DNA from 2 places in the Comamonas sp. 4034 genome. Region 1 is predicted to be linked to the other one. Evidence: riboswitches for the same ligand, from Rfam matches in the RefSeq annotation. Region 1 holds a riboswitch; the other holds the start of a gene.
What was found. A riboswitch is a leader RNA that binds a small molecule or an ion and turns the genes downstream of it on or off. The one in region 1 is predicted to bind cobalamin.
Positions count from the first base shown of each region.

Region 2: another riboswitch for cobalamin. It lies ahead of ABIE32_RS09590 (TonB-dependent receptor); the one in region 1 lies ahead of ABIE32_RS05820 (TonB-dependent receptor domain-containing protein).

Region 1 covers NZ_JBNDIT010000004.1:58,597-62,006, forward strand. The annotation lists gene ABIE32_RS05820 (TonB-dependent receptor domain-containing protein) at 1-1,369, opposite strand, end outside; cobalamin riboswitch at 1,559-1,805, opposite strand; gene ABIE32_RS05825 (PspA/IM30 family protein) at 1,843-2,061, shown strand; gene ABIE32_RS05830 (cell division protein ZapA) at 2,058-2,447, shown strand; gene ABIE32_RS05835 (sulfite exporter TauE/SafE family protein) at 2,958-3,410, shown strand, end outside.
Region 2 covers NZ_JBNDIT010000007.1:75,070-78,479, forward strand. The annotation lists gene hemE (uroporphyrinogen decarboxylase) at 1-1,066, opposite strand, end outside; cobalamin riboswitch at 1,238-1,490, shown strand; gene ABIE32_RS09590 (TonB-dependent receptor) at 1,615-3,410, shown strand, end outside.

The sequences.
Region 1 (3,410 bases):
CATAAGGTCCATTGTTGCCACTGCAAGTGCCTGTGCCGCCCACCCAGTTGATCAGGTTGGTGACGTTGTTGCGGTACACGGTGGCAGAGAAGCTGTCTGCGCCCTGTGCCCAGCGCAGGCCCAATTCGGCATTCTTGCTTTTTTCCGGAGCCAGCGATGCATCGCCGTACTCGCTGAACCGCTGGTACAGCGTGGGCGCGCGGAAGGCGGTTCCCACGGTTGCGGTGGCACGCCAGTTGGGTGCAAATTCGTAGCCATAGGCTGCGCTGCCCGTGGTCTTGCCGCCGAATTCACTGTCGTCGTCGCGGCGCAGGTTTAACTGCACGGTGTGTGCACCGCTGTGCATGCCGTAGCCCAGCGCCAGCGCATTCTGGCTGCGGTCGCGGTCGATGCCGCCGTTCACCAGCGAATCCTCACGGCGCTCCAGCGCGGCCGTTATGGTGTGAATGCCGTAACGCCACTCGTTCTGGAACAGGTAGTTGTGCAGGCGGGTATCGGTCTGGTAGGGCGATGGCCGGGTTTCGTAGTAATCGCGCGATTGGGTGAGTTGCAGCTTGGTGCTGTAGTGGTCGGTCCACTTGGCCTGCCAGTTCAGGCCCAACGCATACATCTTGTTGATGCTGCGGTCATCTTCCTTGGGGGAGACGTCGTAGCCCGAATTCATGTTGCTGGCCATCATGGTGGCTTCCAGCCGGTGCTGCTGGTTGAGCTGGTAGCCCAGGCGCGCATTGACCGCGTTGTTGCGGTAGCCGTCCTTGTCGGGGTTGGCGGTGGCCGTGGTGCGCGCGTTGAAGCCATCCGATTGTGCGCGGTTGAGGCCAATCGAGTAGTCCCACGCCCCTTCGCCACCAGAGATGCCGGCTTCGGCCGTATAGGTGCCACGGTTGCCAACGCCAAAGCCCACATAGGGCTTGGGCGCGCCTTCGCCCTTCTTGGTGAAGATCTGCACCACGCCGCCCATGGCATCCGACCCATACACGGCCGCTGCCGGGCCGCGCAGCACTTCGATGCGGTCGATGAGCGCCAGCGGAAGGTTTTGCCACGAGGCACCGCCGGTGGACTGCGAATCGACGCGCACGCCATCCACATACACGGCGGTAAAGCGCGTCTCGGCACCTCGAATGAACAAGCTGGTACTGGTGCCCGGGCCGCCATTGCGGGTCATCTGGATACCCGGCACGCGTGCCAGCACATCGGCCACGCCACCTGGCCCCTGGCGCTCAATGGTCTTGCTGTCGATGATGGACATATCGGCCGTCAGATCGGACAGCGGTTGCTCGATGCGGTTGGCGGTGACTACCATCGCCTCCAGGGTTTTACCCTCTGTTTCATTCGCAGTCTGGGCCTGTGCCGACAGGCTGGCAGCCATCAGAGCCGCCGCCAGGGCAATGCGGGTGTATGGCGAGTGCAACGAAGAAAAAACGATAGCAGAATCGGGCGCGCACAGGCGCACCACTGGCGAATGGGAATGCATCTACATCTCAAGCGATGAAGTACCCCGCGCCAGCCTCCCCGCCGGCAAATGGGGAAAAACAGAAGCGGCGCGCTCTGCAGCGCACCGCCATCCACAGTGTTGGCCGGTATCCGGGCTGACGATGACACAGCGCGCGCCTTCCCAGAGACTTGTTCAAGGTATCCAGTGGCTTAGAGTGCGGGCTGCGGAGGGCAAATACCGTCCATCGCTTACCGTTGCGGGGGCAGCGCAGGTTGAGCATGGCTTGTAGGGCACAAGCGCACTCCCCTGCTTCCCGTTGAACTGCCAGAATGTGAACCACCATGGCGAGCACCAACGGGTACAATTTTATCGTCTTTACTGTTGCGCTTTAATAAAACTGTCTCTCTATGGTCACTACGCCTTCTTTGGACCTGATGCTTGAGCGGGTGGAAACTTTGCTGACCCGCTACGAACAACTGCAGCGCGCGCATGCCACCCTGCAGGAACAGGTGGATACCCTCACCCATGAACGCGACTCCCTACAATCGCGCCTGACGGCCGCCCGCTCGCGCGTTGACGCGCTGATCGAACGCCTGCCCAAGACTTTTGACCAGGACGAATCATGAAGCAGCTTGAAGTTCACATCATGCAGCAAAGCTATATGCTGGGCTGTCCCGAAGGCCAGGAAGAGCGACTGATGGCCGCCGTCAAGCAGGTGGATGAAGCCATGTGCGGCATCCGCGACGCCGGCAAGATTCGTGGACGCGAGCGCATCGCCGTGCTGGCTGCCCTCAACATGGCCTTTGATCTGCTCGATCTGAAAACCCAGAACACCGAGCTGAACCAGGAAGCCGAACAGGCCCGTACCCAGGTGGCGCAGCTTGAGCAGGCCGAACCCGCTACCGCCCAGGCTTCGCTCGACTGGGAGGAGCCCCGCCTGCAATCCATCATGCAGCGCCTCGATGCCGCCACTGGACAGCCAGCCACAGGCAATGCGACGCAGACGGTGTAGGGTTTTGCAAAACGCCTCCATCGGCTCGCACACAACACCAGATCGCGGCCGCATGCAAGCATTTGCTGAAAAATCGGCATTGAGCCCATATTCAGCAATCAGTGGGCGCTATTGTTTTTGCCCAGCCTTTGGGCATTGAATTGGTTTTTTACGGCCATCCCCCCCTGGCTGCCGGTACAATGGAGCCGTTCGCAGCCCTGCCAGACTTTATAGTTCCTTGAACCAATGCTCTACGAGCACGGGCTTGGTACATCACCTATTGAGCGTGATCGTCTCGCGTCAGATGAACCCAACGATAGGTTGCCCTTGCCCACCTGAACCCCCGGTTCAGGATGACGGTCTGGTGGATCCGCTGCGAACACCTGTTTTCGGCCTGGCTGGCCTGATCCGAAGCAATGAGGCCAGCCACTTTCAACTTCTCCTCTCCGCCGCGGCGGGGTTTCAGGCCACCTGGTTCAGGTGGCCTTTTTACTGGGCGTACCACAACCGTCCAGGTGAATACTGGTGCCCATGACTGATCCCATCGTTCTGCTTCCGCTCTCGTGCGTGGGCTTGATCACCGGCTTTCTGGCGGGCCTGCTTGGCATCGGCGGGGGCATGGTGCTGGTGCCTTTCATGACCTACATCCTGGGCACCCAGGCCGTTGCCCCGGAACTGGCCATCAAGATGGCGATTGCCACGTCGATGGCAACCATCATGTTCACCTCCATCTCCAGCGTGCGCGCCCACCACCAGCGCGGCGCCGTGCGCTGGGACATCGCTCGGCGCCTTGCGCCCGGCATCGTGCTGGGCGGACTGGTCGCGAGCCTGGGCATCTTTTCGCTGCTCAAAGGCCAGTATCTGGGCCTGTTCTTCGGGCTGTTTGTCGGCTACTCGGCACTGCGCATGTTTCGCAAATCCCAAACCGCAGCCACGCGCACCATGCCGGGCACAGGTGGCCAACTGGCAGCCGGCGGGGTGATC
Region 2 (3,410 bases), on a different contig from region 1:
CCACATGCTCGGGTGGCGTGAACTGGCTGATGCCATGGCCCAGATTGAAGATGTGCGTGGGGCCGGTGGTGGTGCTGTCGGTGTGCGGCTTGCCAAAGCTGCGGAGCACGGACTGCACCTGCTCCGCAATGCGCTCGGGCGGGGCGAACAGCACGTTCGGGTCGATATTGCCTTGCAACGCCTTGCCCGGGCCACCCACTGTGCCACCAACGACAGCGCGCGCATGGCCCAGGTTGGCCGTCCAGTCGAGGCCCAGCACTTCGCAATCCAGTGCGTTCATGTCCTGCAGCCAGATGCCGCCGCCCTTGGTGAAGACGATGCGGGGCACGTCCTGGCCATCGGCGCCGTGGCGCTTCAACTGGCTGAGTACACGTTTGGTATAGGCCAGGCTGAACTGCTGGAACATGCCGTCGGCCAGCACGCCGCCCCAGCTGTCAAAAATCATCACCGCCTGCGCGCCCGCGTCGATCTGCGCATTCAAATACGCCGCCACGCTGTCGGCGTTGATTTCGAGGATGCGGTGCATCAAGTCGGGGCGCGCATACATCAGCGATTTGACCTGGCGGTAGTCGTCGCTGCCTTTGCCTTCGACCATGTAGCAGGCCAGCGTCCAGGGGCTGCCGGAAAAACCGATCAACGGCACGCGGCCATGGAGCGCGTGGCGGATGCTGGTGACGGCATCGAATACATAGCGCAGCTTGTCCATGTCGGGCACGGCCAGCTCTGCGACTGCCGCCTCGTCGCGCACATTCCTCGCAAAGCGAGGGCCTTCGCCTTCGGCAAACGACAGGCCCAGGCCCATGGCATCGGGAACGGTCAGGATGTCGGAGAACAGGATAGCCGCGTCGAGCGGAAAACGCTCCAGCGGCTGCAGGGTGACTTCGGTTGCATAGTCCACATTCGTGGCCAGGCCCATGAAACTGCCCGCCTTGGCGCGCGTGGCCTTGTATTCGGGTAGGTAGCGGCCAGCCTGGCGCATCAGCCACAGGGGCGTGTAGTCGGTGGCCTGGCGGCGGCAGGCGCGCAAAAAGGTGTCGTTGTGCAGAGGGGCAAAGGTCGTGCTCATGGCCTGATTGTCGCCCAGTGACGCAAGGCCGCCGGGGAGAACCTGACTGTGGGTACCGCCTTCACGGCATAGGGCTAATCGCTGTGGCCTGCACTTGGGGTGCCGTAGAGGCGAAAGGCCCATTTCAGCCCGGTGATAGAATTGCGCATCGCCCTGAGAATCATTTCTCCAGGGCGTTTCGTTTCGGAAGGTGCTCGCCTTGGCGAGTGAAACGGGAACAAGGTGCGGTCGATCGACCCAGGCCTTGGCTGCCCCCGCAACGGTATGCAGGAAAACACCCCAGGCAAGCGCTCTGTGCGTTTGCAGCCACTGGATCGGCGTGTGCGCTCCAACATGGAGCGCTGCACGCTACCGGGAAGGTGGGGTTTGGGTCCGAGATGGATCGCCTGCGAGCCCGGAGACCGGCCCGCCGATGTTCACAGCGCATGCTTTTGGGTGCATGCGCTGGCTTTCTACTGTCTGCGGGGTGCGGATGGCGTTCTCGGTACCAGTTTCGGTTCGTGGGTTCGGCCATCGCTTCAGACAGCGGATGTTCTGGGGGCGGCGCGATGCACGGCCTTTATTTTTCTTTCCCTCTCCTGCGGCGCACGGCCTGTGGCCTGCTGCTGTCTCCGGCGGCCGTTCTGGCGCAGCAGACTCTGACCGAGGTGCTCGTCACTGGCAGCCGCAATGAGGCGCCTGCACTGGACACCGCACGCCGCTCTGCAACGGCGTCACACGTTGATGTGCCCACGCTGGACCTGCCCGCCAGCGTGAGCGGCGTGTCGGCCGAGCAGATCGATGAGCGCGCTGACCGAGGTGCCGCTGAAGCGGTGACGCGGACCGTGGGCCTGTCGGCTGCTGGCACGCCGGGCAATGGCGGGCTGGCGTTTGCGAGCCGGGGCTTCTATGGTGTCAATTCGGTAGGTGTGGCCGAAGACGGCATCACGTTGGGCGTGGGCTCGGGAACCATCAGCTACCCGTCGGACACCTGGGGTTATGAACGCTTTGAAGTATTGCGCGGCCCCGCGTCACTGATGTACGGCAGTGGCACCATGGGCGCCACAGTCAATGCCATCCGCAAGCAGCCCAGCCGAGAACGCTCCACCGAACTCTTGCTCTCGGGCGGCAGCCATGGCACTGCGCGCATGGGCCTGGGCAGCACCGGAGCCCTGAGCGATACGCTGTCCTACCGTGTGGACGCCTACGGCGCGCGCAGCGACGGCGACCGAGCCTTCGACAACAGCAAGGGCGGCAAGCTGATGAGCGCGCTGCGCTGGCAGCCGCGTGGCGATTTCACGCTTGATCTGACGGCCGACATCAGCAGCCAGGCGCCATCGCGCTACTACGGCACGCCGACCATCAATGGCCGTGTGGCGCGCGAGCTGATCGGCACGGGCTACAACACCGAAGACAGTGACATCCATTACCGCGACAAACGCTTCAAGGCCAAGGCGACCTGGCAGGTCAACGACGCGCTGGCTGTACGCAACGAGCTCTACCACTTTGGCGCCGACCGCCACTGGAAGAACATCGAGGCCTATGACTACAACCCGGTCGCGGGCACGGTGGCACGCTCGGATTACCTCGAGATTGGCCATGCACTGCAGCAAAACGGCAACCGCCTGGCGCTGGACTGGAAGAGCAGTGCACACCAGGTGGCCGTGGGCTGGGATGTGTCCCAGGCCAACTTCCGCAACACCAGCAATTCTCCATATACGGGAAGCTCCGTCGTCTCTGCATTCGATCCGGTGCCGGGCACATGGATCAGCCCCGATCCGTATCTGCCGCGCATGGGCTCGACCTTGCGACAGAACGCGCTGTACATTGAGGATGCCTGGAAGATCAACGAGCAGTGGTTGCTGATGGGCGGCATCCGCCGCGACTGGTACGAATTCTCGCGGCAGGACTTCGTGGCCAATACGGGCTTTGACAAGGACCTGAATGGCACCTCGTGGCGCCTGGGGCTCACGCGCAAGCTGACCGCGCAGTCGAGCGTCTATGCACAGATGACTACCGGGCACGATCCGGTTACCAGCCTGCTGTCGCTGGCGGCCTCGCAGACCGGCTTTTCGCTCAGCAAGGGCCGCCAGCAGGAAGTCGGCTTCAAGCAGCAACTGGCTGATGGCCGTGGCGAATGGACGGCAGCGCTGTTCCATATCGCCAAGGGCGACATCATCACCCGCGATCCGGCCAATTCGGCTCTGTCGATCCAGGGCGGCAAGCAGTCATCGCGCGGGCTGGAGCTGACTGGCGCATTGCAAGCAAGCCCGGCGTTGCGCCTGGAGGCCAACGCCGCCTATACCAAGGCACGGTTTGACGAGCTGATTGAAGCAGGCGGCGCCGACCGCAGCGGCAATCGCCC